One region of the Priestia sp. YIM B13491 genome, then DNA from elsewhere that is predicted to be linked to it. Evidence: a T-box and tRNA genes for the amino acid it is inferred to sense, from the RefSeq annotation. Region 1 holds a T-box; the other holds one or more tRNA genes.
The links. The T-box of region 1 lies ahead of thrS (threonine--tRNA ligase). A T-box ahead of a tRNA ligase gene usually reads a tRNA of that ligase, here a tRNA-Thr.
Positions count from the first base shown of each region.

Region 2: it encodes a tRNA-Thr, which carries the amino acid that the T-box ahead of thrS (threonine--tRNA ligase) is inferred to sense. The anticodon was not compared.

Region 1 covers NZ_JBHZOR010000004.1:581,680-589,076, reverse strand. Annotated here, with positions in the region: gene ACFX4E_RS17965 (amino acid permease) at 1-545, opposite strand, end outside; gene ACFX4E_RS17960 (hypothetical protein) at 931-1,134, shown strand; gene thrS (threonine--tRNA ligase) at 1,306-2,523, opposite strand; T-box leader at 2,577-2,805, opposite strand; T-box leader at 2,843-3,068, opposite strand; gene ACFX4E_RS17950 (sulfatase family protein) at 3,471-5,213, opposite strand; gene ACFX4E_RS17945 (hypothetical protein) at 5,378-5,578, opposite strand; gene ACFX4E_RS17940 (cell wall hydrolase) at 5,721-6,179, opposite strand; gene ACFX4E_RS17935 (valine--pyruvate transaminase) at 6,384-7,397, opposite strand, start outside.
Region 2 covers NZ_JBHZOR010000001.1:955,885-963,281, reverse strand. Annotated here, with positions in the region: gene ACFX4E_RS04910 (YwaF family protein) at 1-84, opposite strand, end outside; gene ACFX4E_RS04905 (ABC transporter permease/substrate-binding protein) at 363-1,886, opposite strand; gene ACFX4E_RS04900 (ABC transporter ATP-binding protein) at 1,886-2,836, opposite strand; tRNA gene ACFX4E_RS04895 (tRNA-Thr) at 3,102-3,174, opposite strand; gene ACFX4E_RS04890 (aromatic ring-hydroxylating oxygenase subunit alpha) at 3,384-4,436, shown strand; gene ACFX4E_RS04885 (DHA2 family efflux MFS transporter permease subunit) at 4,471-5,994, opposite strand; gene ACFX4E_RS04880 (TetR/AcrR family transcriptional regulator) at 6,259-7,161, shown strand; gene ACFX4E_RS04875 (hypothetical protein) at 7,169-7,366, opposite strand.

The DNA of each region.
Region 1 (7,397 bases):
TTGTTCACTTTTTTACTTTCTTTTGTTCCTCTTGAAAGCAGCCATGTAATAAGAAGCGTAATACAAATAGCAGGAAGGTTTACTAGACCTCCATTTGCAGGGATTGTAATCAATTCTTTTGGCAGTGAAAAACCAAATCCTTCTAAAAAGTTGTTAAAATAAGAAGACCAGCCGTTTGCTACTGCTGACATTGTTAACAAGTAGACCGAAAGCAACGTCCAGCCCATTAAGTGTGCTACCACTTCGCCGATGGTTGCATATGTATAGGTGTAAACGCTACCAGATACAGGTATAGTTGAAGCAAATTCTGCATAGCACAGCGCTGCAAAACCGCATACAATAGAAGCCAATATAAAAGAAAAAATAACGGCTGGTCCAGCATCGTTAGCAGCTACTAAGCCTGTTAATACCAAAACCCCCGTTCCGATTACGGCTCCAATACCAAGAAGAGTCAAATCGAATGCTCCTAATGTTTTGACTAGAGATTTGTTTTGACTTTGTTCTAATAATTGCTCGATTGACTTCTTTTTAAATAGTTTTCCCATTGCACTCTCTCCTCTCTGTTGCCACTCATCCATTAAAACTTGAAAATAACTTCTTTTCCCATTGGGCTGCGCGTTTTCACTTCAGATACAGAAGTAATTATATAGAAATATTTACTAACTTGTCTATTAGTATACTAATATCATTATATATATTTCAAGAGTTTTTGTAAGCGATTTCTTAGTATTGCTCTGTTTTGGATTTATAAACTAAATAAAGAGATTATCATTGTGCGTACGTATAATAAGTTTGAATAAAAATAATATTCTAAAAAATTATTTTATATATTTTTAGATATTTTTTTACTAACTATCTTCAGATATAAATTCCTGACATAGAGATTATTTACAGAACGATGAATGTTTTATCTTACCGGGTGTTATAATGATGAAAACTGAAGTGTATGAAGGGCGGAGAAAGATGATTAACTTACTTATTGGCTGTATTTTACTAGCATTAGGAGTATACTTTATGTTTAAATTTCTTTTTTACTCTCCTTCTAAAAAGAAGCGAGAGCAGCAAAACATGAACAAACCATCAGGTGAGGCTTCAGCTTCATCCCGTACAAACGATTCGAATGGAATAAGATAAATTTTTTTATAAAATACCGGCGTTTGTCTAAGGCAAAAGTTATACTGCTGATATATATTATCTTATACCCTTCTAGTTCAATATTCCCTTCATTTTGGTGTGAGACAAAATGAAGGGAATCACTATCCGACTTAAAAAATCGGATTTTTCTATTTAGTAAGGTAAATAGCTTCAATACACTCTGTTTGAATTCTTTTCTTTATTCAAGTGTACAGCTGCCTCTTCCACACTTACTGTTCCTATATTTTTCTTCCCGTGCTTTCGCATAGCAAGCGATTCATTTTCCACTTCTTTATCTCCTATCACAGCCATATAAGGAACTTTTAGCATTTCTGCTTCTCGAATTTTCAGCCCTATTTTTTCAATGCGATCATCTACTTCAACACGATACCCTTTTAACTCCAGCTCGTGTTTCACTTTATATGCATATTCCACGTGCGGCGGTGCAATAGGCAAAAGCTTAAATTGAACAGGAGCCAGCCAAAGAGGAAATTGACCTTCGTAATGTTCAATCAAGATGGCCATAAATCGTTCAACGGAACCGTATATAGCGCGGTGAATCATTACGGGACGATGCGGTTTATTGTCTTCTCCAATATACATACAGTCAAACTTCTCCGGCATTAAGAAATCAAGCTGAACTGTTCCGCACTGCCAGCTGCGACCTAAGGAATCTAAAATATGAAAATCGATTTTCGGCCCATAAAAAGCTCCGTCTCCTTCATTTACCTGATAGTCTAAGCCTTTTTCACTTAACACAGATTGAAGCGCCTTTTCTGCTTGGTTCCATGTTTCAATATCTCCCATGAATTTTTCAGGTCGTGTGGATAGCTCCACTTTGTAATCGAAGCCAAAATGTGAGTAAAAGTCATGGATAAACGCTAGAATGCGGCTAATTTCAGCTTGGATCTGACTGAGCTTTACGAATAAATGAGCGTCGTCCTGTGTGAATGAACGGACTCTTAGCAAGCCGTTTAAAGACCCAGAAAGCTCGTGACGATGAACTAATCCAAGCTCTGCGTATCGAATCGGAAGTTCTCGGTAGCTTCTTCGCTTGCTGTTAAACAATAAAATGGCTCCCGGACAATTCATCGGTTTAATCGCATAGTTTTGTTTGTCAACATTTGAAAAATACATATTCTCATGATAGTGCTCCCAGTGCCCTGATTGTTCCCAGAGCTCCTGTTTCATCATGATGGGTGTTTTTATTTCTTGATAGCCTGCTTTATAATGCTTTTGTTTCCAGTAATTTTCTAACTCATTTCGAACAATCATTCCGTTAGGTAAGAAAAACGGCATACCAGGAGCTTCTTCCATTGACATAAACAGCTCCAGTTCTTGACCTAACTTTTGATGATTTCGCTTTTCTGCTTCCATTTGTTTTGACATGTTCATTCCTCCAATATGTTTTTATTCAACAAAAAAACCGCATTCATCCCTAGTAAAGGGACGAATGCGGCCGTGGTACCACCCTAATTCCGTAAAATACTTATACGTATTTTACGCTTAAAAAGATAACGGTTTTACCGGGTGCGGTTTCAGTGTATACACATTCCCCGCCGCAGCTCCAAGGTGGTAAATTCATTTCGTTTTCTAAGGGTTCTCAGCCAGTGACCCTACTCTCTGTAAAGAAAATTCAAAAATGATTCATGTCCTTTTCATTGCTTGTATATTCTTTTTTCTACAAAAAAACCGCACTCATCCCTAGTGAAGGGACGAATGCGGCCGTGGTACCACCCTAATTCCGTAAAATACCCATACGTATTTTACGCTTAAAAAGATAACGGTTTTACCGATTGCAGTTTCAGTTATGCACGTTCCCTGCAATAGCTCTAAGGTGGTAAATTAGATGATTTCTTAAGGGCTCTCAGCCAGTGGCCCTATTCTCTGCGAAGAAAACAGCATCTAATTCGTGTCCTTTTCATTGCCAAATACTGTTTATTAGTTGTTAAAAGCGATTATAGTGTATAAATTTAACAAAAGTCAAGAAGTAATTTTTATTTTTCAAATGGTATAGAATTACTTTATGCTTGAATTTTTGAAAAGTTACTTAAGAATACACGGACTGAAAAAGTTTTTTATTATACTATTAACGACTACATTCCATTCTTATTTTTACCTCTATTTTCACAGCAATAAAGGCGAAAAAGAAAGATGCTATAAGTCCTTATTTGTTTTATCTAAGCAGAATTAATGAAGTGAAACCAATACTACCCCAAACCAGAACAAGTAACCTAACACAAGTATCATCAAGTTTTTAATTTATATACTAAAATATTAAATACACCTTTTTCTGCTCACACAAATATTTAACTTGAATCCATAGAAACTATTTTTTATCTATCTTTAGACAAAAGCTCATCATGCATGCTTCCACTTTGCGGAAAAATCCGTTTTTTCCTAACTTGTTCTTTAAGAATAACATCAAGCTGCCGCTGAATTTTCCTTGTTTCATTTGTCGAAAAATACGGGTGAGCCAGATTTACTGTTTCTAACGGATCCTTGGTCAAATTGTACATTTCAATTTGATCAGGAACACGGGTTGTTTTAAGGGTAGTAAAACTTACAGGGTAATCTTCATATTGCTCTCCGTGAATGAATTCATCTTTTTCGTCAGCTGCTGACCAAAATTGCGGATTATCATGATAGCGAGCGTATTTCCAAATTTCCTTTCCTGCCGCTGACGAAAACTCGACAATGACCGCTTGAATGTGATTAGGCTGAACAACTGACGGGTAGCTTTCTCCTAAAAAATTTGTTTGGTGAAGTCCTTTTGTCGGGTCATCATCCGTCATGAAGAAAATCGGTGTTTGGTCTTGCTCAAGAGACGATTCTCCTCGAAGTATACCTGACAGGTCTCGCCCAACAAATGGATGTACTTCCGTATGACTTTTTTGTAATTGCTTTTGAACAGCGGAAGCATCGATATTAGCTAAACTAAGCATTGTCGGGATCAAGTCAACGTGACTAGTCATCAGGTCTGTACATTGATAATTGGTAAACAAACATTTGTTGTGAATGAGAAGCGGAACGTGAATAGATTCTTCATACATGTTGTACCATTTTTGATGTAGTCCCCCGTGAGCTCCGAGCAAATCACCGTGATCAGACGTAAAAATAATAATTGTATTTTCATAGAACGAAGATTGTTCCATGGTCCGAAGAATTTTTAAAATTTGTGTATCAACATTTTTTTGCAGCTGATAATACAAGCGCCGGTAGAAGCTAGAATTTGGTGTTGGCTGCAGCGCTTTTGGATAGATGTATTTATAGCTGCTTTGAGCACTAGGCTTTGTTTGTAAAGATTCTCTAATGGTAGGCGGCGGATCGATGTTCGGAATCGTCTCATCAATAGAAAACTGAAACATAGGAAGGTGTTTGGTAATCGCTCCAAACAGCGCAATGTCATGCGGGTTCACAAACGAAGCTACCATGAGCCAAGGCTGCTCAGTCGCTTGATATTCTAATCGTTGAATAAGCTCTATGATTTCCTCTGCATATATTTCGTCTCGTCCGCTCACTCCAACGGCCGCAGATGAACCAGAATTGTGCGGGTTTCTCCCTTCCGGTTCTGGACCAATCCACCCTGAAAAACCAAACTTTTCAAGCTTATTAGCGCGTTGATAGAGGCATTCTTTTTCCGGATCCGGTATTCCTGTTTGCATCTGGTAGCTGGAAAAAACATTATGTGTTCCTGGAATTAAGATGTTCTCATCGGAAATGTGCCATTTTCCTTTATAAAAGGTTTGATACCCAGCCTGCTTAAAATAATCTCCCATCGTCGGGACGGTATTAGGCTGCAGCCAAAACATATCAGGATCTTGTGACTTCTTTGCGATACCTTGCGTTTGCGTAACTCCGTGCAAGGAAGGATACTGCCCTGTAAACAATGTAGCTCGACTTGGTGAACAAGCTGTAGAGCCGACGTAGTGACGGGTAAATTCCATTCCATGCTGTTTTAAAAATTCATGTGCTTTTAAATGTTTTTTTCGCCACTTTTTTAGTTCTTTACTTTCATATAAGGGTGGAAACCGCTCCTCGTCCACGATAATCAACAAAAAATTAGGCTGTTTCTGCATGTTTACTCCTCCGCATGTTTATCAAATTTTCTGTATTGATAAACTATGTAAAAAGCACTTTTTTTAGAAGAACGGAGTACGGTTCATATCTTTTTATACCCAAACAAAAAAAGACTTGGAGGATTTCTCTAAGTCTTTCATAACTCGTTTCAATACGATATTCCTTATTTCTTGTAAGCTTTTAGCTGCTGATTTCGTTTATAGGTGCCAATGATACTAGGTATACCTACAATTATACTTATCATAAAACTCCACATCATGTAGCGCCAATCCCCTGTAAAAAGCGCTACTCCCATAAAAAAAACGAGCTGACCAGCAAGAGCTAACCATGAAGCTATCCAAGCAAACATCATATTCTCTTTCACGTTATCACCTCATATTTTTAATTACAAATAACTTTTTATATTTTACCATAAAATTCTAATTTTAAAGGTTGTTCTACTGTTTATTTTATGTACATAACTAAAAAAGCTAATAGCAGCGCGCAGCTAGCCATTAGCTTTTTTATTATTTTGCAAATACATGATTTCCTATTTTAATTGTTTCTTGTTTTTGGCGCAGCCATTGATCTCCCGTTTTATCAGGATTAAAGAAGAATAATGAACCTTTTCCTTGACCTTGGAAGTTAATTGCTTCTTCTACAGCCTTTTTTGAATCTTTGTCTGCAGGTTTATTAATTTGACCGTTGCTGACCGGACTGTACTGACCTTTTTGATAAATAACGCCTTTTACAGTGTCCGGGAATTTGCTGCTGTCGACTCTATTTAATACAACTGTTGCCACGGCTACTTTACCTGCATAAGGCTCTCCTTTGGCTTCGGCTGATACGAGACGAGCTAATAATTCTTTATCATTTTTATTTACTTGAACGTGCTGTTCATGAGCGGGCGCTGCAGCAAATGCTGAGTAACCTGCACCAAAACTTGGGATAAGCATCGCTATAGCGATTACTAGTTTCTTTATCATAAAAATAAAAAGCCTCCTTGCTATTTCTTGACGTGGTTCATATGCTAGCAGAAATATAGGAGTCTTTCATTGCAAAAAATTATCCAATTCCAAAAGAAATTGGATGTTATTGTCTTCTTTAAACAATCTTTAGCTTATAAAGAATCCTTTATGATTACGTATGAGTTGCACTTCTAAATCTTAAAGAAATTCTATTTTTTCTGTTTAAAATATAAAGTTTGAACTGTATATTTCCTTAACTACTGAAGAAAGAATATCAATTCCTTTCTTTAACTCCTCATCTGTAGCAGTAAGACTTATACGAATGCACTCCCGGTTGTGAGAAGAAGATTGGCTGCCGTGAAAGAATGAGCCGCCTGGTACTACAATCAAGTTTTCTGCTTTTAATCTATTGTATAGATCGCTATCACTGAAAGGCAAACCTTCTAACCAAAGCCAGCCAAATAACGAACCTTCCGCTTTGTGCAAATACCAAGGAATATTATCCGGCATACGTGTAGTTAAAAGATTTTTTAAATAGTCATGTTTTTGTTTATAATGAGTTCTTATATAGTCAGCTGAAATTCCGGCTAACTGCCCGCCCTTTAAGGTGCTAGCCACCATTCGCTGACCTAACCTAGAAGAGTGAATCAAAATATTTGATTGAAATGCTTCCATTACTTTTATGAACTCACTTTTTCCTATAGCAATTCCTATTCTCTCTCCAGGCAATCCGGCTTTAGAAAGACTCATGCAGTGAATGATATTATCCTGTATGATTGGATCCATTTCAATAAAATTAATAGCAGGAAAAGGCGGTGCGTAAGCTGAATCAATTAGCAATGGAATGTGATAGTCCTTGCAAACTTGGGATATAAGCTGTACGGCTTCTTCGGAAAGGATGTTGCCGCTTGGGTTATTAGGTCTTGATAATACAACAGCTCCGATGTCTGGGTCCTGAGCTATTTTATCTTTAAATGCTTGTTTGTTAAATTCATAGCGAAACGTATGACGATCAAGCTTTGAAAGGATAGGAGGAATTCCTTCTATTACACCTTCCTCGAGCGCGACTCCACTATACCCAGCGTAATCTGGCAGCATAGGTATTAATGCTTTTTTTACTCTTCCTTCTTTACTTGTACCGCAAAACGAATTTAAAGCTAAAAAAAAGAGATTTTGACTTCCCGACGTGATCAAGACTTGTTCTCTGTCCAGTTTAATACGATAATTCGTAAAGAA
Region 2 (7,397 bases), on a different contig from region 1:
GATAATGGCTAAAGTTACAAGATGTTCAACTGAAAAAAGCTGAAAGGAATGTTGTACAGAATGACACGTAAAAAATGAATTCATAAAAGCGCCTCCCTTCCATCAGAAAACAAATTCGGTACCTTTAGCTTGTTCATAAAACCTCGTTTTCATTAATGCTTCTCTCGCATTAAAAAGAGATTGAGACATAACAAAATCACGCCAATCTAAAGACGGACGAATGGAGTAAATAATCGAGTATAGATCACTTCTTGAAGGGAAATCAACTGCTAGAAACAACTAAACTAAAAAGATCCGAACGATTCATCATTCGGATCTTCTTTCAACTAACATACTGTTGTCCTAGCTCTGTTTCTTCGTTTTTACTCTTTAATTAATCCTTTTTTCACTAAGAATTGATGAGCAACTTCTTCAGCCGTTTTTCCTTTCGCATTTACTTGATAGTTCATTTCACGCATTTCGTCATCACTGATTTTACCGCCCAGTTGATTTAAGATTTTTTTCAGTTCAGGGTGCTCTTTTAGCGTATCTTCACGAAGCACAGGCGCTCCTTGATACGGAGGGAAGAACTGCTGATCGTCTTTTAAGACTTTTAAACCAAACTGTTTGATTTCAGGGTCCGTTGCGTAAGCATCAAGCATGTTAATATCGCCTTTTTCTACAGCGCGATAGCGAAGCTTCGGCTCCATCGTTTTAATATTCGGGAAGGTAAGGCCATATTCTTTTTGAATGCCTACATAGCCGTCTTCACGATCTTTAAACTCAAGCGTAAATCCTGCTTTTACTTTATCTGTTGCATTTGCCAAATCTGAAACAGTCGTTAGATTGTTTTCTTTGGCAAATTCTTTTGTCACGGTCAATGTGTACGTATTATTAAACTTCATTGGATCTAAATAGACAAGGCCGAATTTCTTTTGAAATCCTTCTTTTGCCTGCTTGTACACCTCTGTTTCATCTTTGCTGTCCGGCTGTTCCTTTAGATGCGTCACAATGGCTGTACCCGTATATTCAGGGTACAAATCAATTTCCTTGTTACGCAGAGCCTCAAATACAAATACCGTTTTCCCAAGCGACGAACGAAGATTTACTTTCATATCGGTTTGATCTTCAATTAATTCTTTGTACATATTAATTAAAATATCTTGTTCTGCACCAATTTTCCCTCCGATAACAAGGTCTGGTTTTGTTGCGCTCATCGCTGCAAACGGAGAAACAAGAATGAGTATTAATACGAGGATCATAATAAACGAGCGTTTTTTGGACCCTTTTTTAGCTGAGTGTTCAATCGTTCGCAGAATTCCATCAAAAATAAGCGCTAATAATGCTGCTGGAATGGCTCCTAATAAAATCAAACTATTATCGCTTCGGTCAATACCAAGCAAAATTAAGCTTCCGAGTCCGCCCGCTCCGATAAGAGCCACGATTGTTGCTGTACCAATAATGAGTACCATCGCTGTGCGAATTCCGGCCATAATGACAGGAAGCGCTAGAGGAAGTTCTACTTTAATTAATCGTCTCCATGAGTTCATCCCCATGGCTTTGGATGCTTCAATTAAAGATGGGTCCACTTCTTTAATTCCGGTATATGTATTTCGTACAATAGGAAGAAGCGAATATAAAAACAGTGCAATAACCGCGGGAAAGGTTCCAATTCCGACAAGAGGAATCAGTAATCCTAATAAAGCGAGTGAAGGAATGGTTTGCAGTACGGCTGTTACACCAATGATCGGTTCAGCAATGCGGTCATGCCTCGTTAAGTACAGTCCGAGCGGCACTGAAATTAATACGGCGATAACAAGGGCCAGTACTGAAATTTGAATGTGTTCAAGAAGAGCTTGAAACAGTGCATCTCCTCGTTGATCTAATAATGTGCTTAGTGCATTCATTACAGCGTTCCTCCTTCTTTCGTTTTATCAGAAAGAAACGCTAATAGAGTTTTGCGCGTTACAACGCCAATGCGTTTGCTCCCTTTTTTCACGGCTATTGCTTCATGGTCGTAAAGGGCGTCCATTGCCTGCTGAACAGTGGCGGTTGAAGCTAGCTCTTCAGTAGGTTCTACGTCTGGCTGTTCACTTTCTTTGACAAACATATCCAATGTCTCAAATAAAGCATTTCCTTGATTTCCAATAAATGTTTTTACAAATTCATTTTTAGGCTTTTGAATGAATTCCTCTGGGGTTCCAACTTGAACAATTTCCCCGTCTTTCATTAGGCAGATACGATCTCCAAGCGTCATCGCTTCGCTCATATCGTGCGTAACAAATACAAATGTTTTTTTGATTTTTTCTTTTAAGCTAATAACATCTTGCTGAAGCTGTTCGCGGCTTAACGGATCGAGGGCACTAAAGGGTTCGTCCATTAAAATAACGGGGGGATCAGCTGCGAGGGCACGTGCTACACCTACACGTTGCTGCTGGCCACCTGAGAGCTCAGACGGCTTTCGGTTTCGATACTGCTTTGGGTCTAGTCCTACCAAGGTAAGCAGTTCATCAATGCGCGTTTTGATTTTGTTTTTCTTCCAATGCTTCATCTCGGGTACAATGGCTATATTTTCAGCGATGGTCATATGAGGAAAAAGAGCAATCTGCTGCAGAACATAACCAATGTTCCAGCGCAGCTCATGTATGTTGTGGTCCGATACGAGCTTATCTTTTATGTATAGTTCTCCTTGGGTAATATCATGAAGACGGTTAATCATTTTTAAGGTGGTTGTTTTCCCACACCCACTCGGACCAATTAAAACGAAAAACTCTCCTTCCTTAATTTCTAGATTAATATTTTTCACGGCGGTCGTACCGTCTGGATATTGCTTTGACACATTCTTAAACGTAATCAAATTATCGTTCACACTCCCTGTTGAAATTTAACCCCTAGTTTCGTGTACCCAACACTTAGAGGCAATAAACATTCTTTTAAGAATATTTCTAAATATGATTCATAAGACATAGTGGAAAAGATACACATATTTTCTCACAGCCTCCTAGTAAGGCTATCAAACTGTTAAAGTTTTCACAAGGCAGGAAAGAATAATTTGGAGAATAATTTTAAAGCCGACACAAATAAAAAAACCTTCTTTCAACAAGAAAGAAGGTTTTTTAGTATGCTAGCGACAGGGATCGAACCTGCGACCTCTTGCTTACCATGCAAGTGCTCTACCTACTGAGCTACACCAGCGTCTTGGAAAATTATATCACGTTTAAATTCATTTAGGAAGCGCTTTTTTAAATTTTTTATTGATATATTCTCTAATTTGCGTCTTCTGAAATTCTCACTTTCTACAAAGTTCCATATTTTATGTTAGAACTCCTTACATAAATTGTGTGAATTTTCTTTTTTTATATTACCCTTAGTAAAAGAGCTTACAAAAGAAGGGAAGAAAATAGATGGAACAACAACCAACCATGACAAAATCAAAAACGGCAACTCCCTACCCAAGAGACTGCACGTTCAGCCTGGAAGATTGGACGACGCTCGCTAAGTATTGGTACCCCGTCGCACGCTGCAGTGATGTAACAGAGAAACCAACGTCCGTAAAACTGCTAGATGTAAATCTAGTTCTATACCGTACCACACACAAAGTAGTAGCGGCTCGTGATTTATGCGTTCACCGAGGCACCCCGCTTAGCATGGGCTGGGTGGAAGATGATGAAATTGTCTGTCCTTACCACGGCTTCCGCTATGCAACGGACGGCGCATGCACGTCGATTCCAGCTCACCCTGATGCCAACATTTCTCCCCGCCTGTGTATGGCCGTCTATCCAGTTATTGAACGATTTGGATTAGTGTGGACTTCCCTGACAGGAGAACAAGATAACCTGCCTTACTTCGATGCGTGGGAGGATCCTGATTTTCAGCAGATTGTTTGTCCGAGCTTTGATATCATGGGTTCGGCCGGTCGTCAAATGGAAGGCTTTTTAGACGTAGCTCATTTTGCCTGGGTTCACACGGACACATTTGGTGATCGAAACAACGCCTTTGTGCCTAAATATAAAGTAAGCGATACAGATTATGGGCTTCATGTAGAATATACAAGCACCGTGAGCAATTATTCCAAAGAACAGCAGCATTTAAATCCACCTGATTTTAAATGGCTTCGCGTCTTTGATGTTTATCCGCCGTTTACAGCTACGCTAAAAGTATACTTCCCAGAAGGCGCAGAGCTGTGGATTATGAATGCAGTCTCTCCTATTTCAGCCCGCGAAACACGTTTATTCGCACCAATCGCTCGAAACTTTGACAAAGATTCTCCCGTTGAAGGTGTGTATGACTTTAACCTTCGGGTCTTTGACGAAGACCGTGAAATGGTTGAAAACCAAAAACCTGAAGACTTGCCTTTAGACCTGCAGATGGAAGCGCATATTATGGCTGATCAAACGTCCATCGGCTACCGGAAATTATTAAAGAAAATGGGCTTAAGCTTTAGATATACAAGCTAAAGAAATCCCCGCTGTCTCAGCGGGGATTTCTTTTTCATTTAGCAAACTGCTCGCGTCCTGCTTTTTCCTTTACCACTTCATCTTCACTTGCCGGCATTGCGCGTTTCATAAACAATGAAAGAATTAAGGCAACCACCACTAGTACTACTGAGACGGCAAACGCATCGTTAATCCCTTGTACCATTGCCTGCATCCCAATCTGTTCTTTCATTTGAGCTGCCCCGGCTGCGGTTGTATTCGCTGCTCCCGCTCCGCTCATTGCATCTTGAGCGAGCTCTTTTGCATGCGTAGCTGTACGGTTTGACATCACCGTTACTAAAAGAGCCGAACCAATAGCTCCCGATACTTGTTGAAGCGTGTTATTCATCGCAGTACCATGAGGATTAAAGCGCTGCGGCAGCTGATTTAATCCGTTTGTCATAACCGGCATCATCACCATAGACATTCCGAACATGCGAAGCGTGTAAAGCGTAATGAGCGTTGTATACGTCGTATCAAGCTCTAAGTTACTGAAGAAATACGTCGTAACGGCTGTAATCGTTAGACCCGTTACAGCTAGTGCACGCGCTCCGAATTTATCAAATAATTTCCCGGTAATCGGTGACATCACGCCCATTAGCAGCGCACCTGGAAGCATTAGTAATCCTGAATGAAGCGGAGAAATGCCTCGTACCGTTTGAACATAAATTGGCATTAGCAGCATGGCTGAGAATAGTGCCATTGTGATCACCATTGAAATCGTTGATGATAAAGCAAACATTGGATATTTAAAAATGCGGAATTCAAGCATAGGTGTTTTAAGCTTGAACTGACGCGTAATAAATAAAATCAGAGCCACAGCTCCTACGATAATCGTGCCGTACACTTCCACAGAATCCCAGCCTTTATCCCCTGCCGAGCTAAATCCGTATAGAAGTCCTCCAAATCCAATTGTAGATAACAAAAGAGATAAAAAATCCAAATTGATTTCCACTTTTTCTTTTTTGTCTTTTAATAGAAAGAAAGCCCCTATTAATACAATTGCAGCGATTGGCGTAACAAGGTGGAACAGCATTCTCCACTCATAGTGTTCAATTAGCCACCCTGATAAGGTAGGACCAATTGCCGGAGCAAAAATCATAACTAAACCGAAAATCCCCATCGCAGCTCCGCGTTTTTCTAACGGAAAACTTGTGAGCAATACGTTCATTAAAAGCGGCATCATAATGGCTGCGCCTGATGCTTGGATAATACGAGCGGTTAACAAGACCGAAAATACGGGCGAAGCACCGGCAAGTATTGTTCCTGCTGTAAATAAAGTCATCGCCGTTAAAAATAAGCCTCTGACAGAATAGCGCTGAATTAAAAAAGCGGTAGTTGGAATCATAATACCATTCACTAACATATAACCAGTAGAAAGCCACTGGACAGTTGACGTTGTCACATCTAAGTCTTTCATAATAGACGGAAGCGCCACATTTAATAACGTTTCATTCAACAATGAGATAAAAGCGCCAATTAACAAAATAGCAATTATGCCATAAGGGGGCTTTTCCATTTGATTTATCGATTGACTCATTATTATACCTCCTTATACTTTAAGTTCATTTTTTTAGACATATGTTCTACATAGAGTATATTATACTGTGAGTTCAATTTATGCAAGCGAAAAATCTTGTGTTCATGTCCTTTATTTTATCGACTTTTTCAGTTCTATAATCCTTTTATATCAATATATTGTCGTGATATCGTCCATTTTTTGAAAAGAACATTTGTGTAAACGTTTTAAATCATGTATCATAAAGTTGGACCATGAGTCTAATTTTACATTCAGGTGATAATAATGAATAACCGAAAAGAGCAAGTTGTAAAAAATGCACACCATCTCTTCGTTGAAAAAGGATTTCAAGCTACATCTATTCAAGACATCATTGATTATAGCGGCATTTCGAAAGGAACATTCTACAACTATTTTTCTTCAAAAAATGAATTATTAATCGCTGTTTTCACCTGGCTTCATACAACAATTGAACAAGAGCGGAATCAGCTGCTGGTTGGTAAAAGCCTGACCGATGTAGATGTATTTGTTAAACAGATTGATGCACAGATGAAAAACCATCATAAACATAAATTTTTCACATTACTTGAAGAAGTATTTGTTTCCAATGATCCCGATTTAAAAGCATACATAAAAAAAACCCAGTTTGTTGAAGTAAACTGGGTTTACAAGCGGTTCATTGATTTATTTGGACAAGAAAAGAAACCGTACCTGCTAGATTGTGCAATTATGTTTCTTGGCATGCTTCATCGCAACTTTCACTATAATTTTATGGTTAACGGCACAAATACTGACCCGCATGAGATCATAAGCTACAGTGTCAAGCGCCTGCTTCCTCTTGTAGACGAAGTAGCAAATTCAAGAGACATTTTGCTCGATCCGCAAACGATTAAAGAATGGCTTCCATCTTGCCCCAATACTAAAAATCAAATAGAACAGGACATTTCCGCAGCACTTATCGATTTAAAAAAACAGGTTCACAAACAATTTACGGATGAATTCGAACGTCAAAAATGCACAGAGCTTATTAGTTTTATTGAAGAAGAGCTGTTTAAACAATCAAATCCCCGCAAGTTTGTTGTTGATAGTGCCCTTCAATCGTTAAAGCAGCTGTCTGTCGACGAAAGTAAGACAACGCTAGAGGATTTACAGACGATGATTGATCAGTATGTGAGTGAACTTCATTAAAAAGAGATTAAGACGTAACTAAATCATTCCAATTTAAAGTCGAATAAATGGGATACATGAGCTGAATCGCTTGAGACATCGCAGTTAATTTCCGTGCAAGACTTCGCTTTCTGCGGGCGGCCGGTAAGCCTCCTCGTCGCGTACGCTCCTGTGGGCTCTCACCTGTGCCGCTTTTCCTGCAGGAGTCTTCGCCTTGCCCTCCCATCAACCGCTAGAAGCGACTAAATAGATGAAAC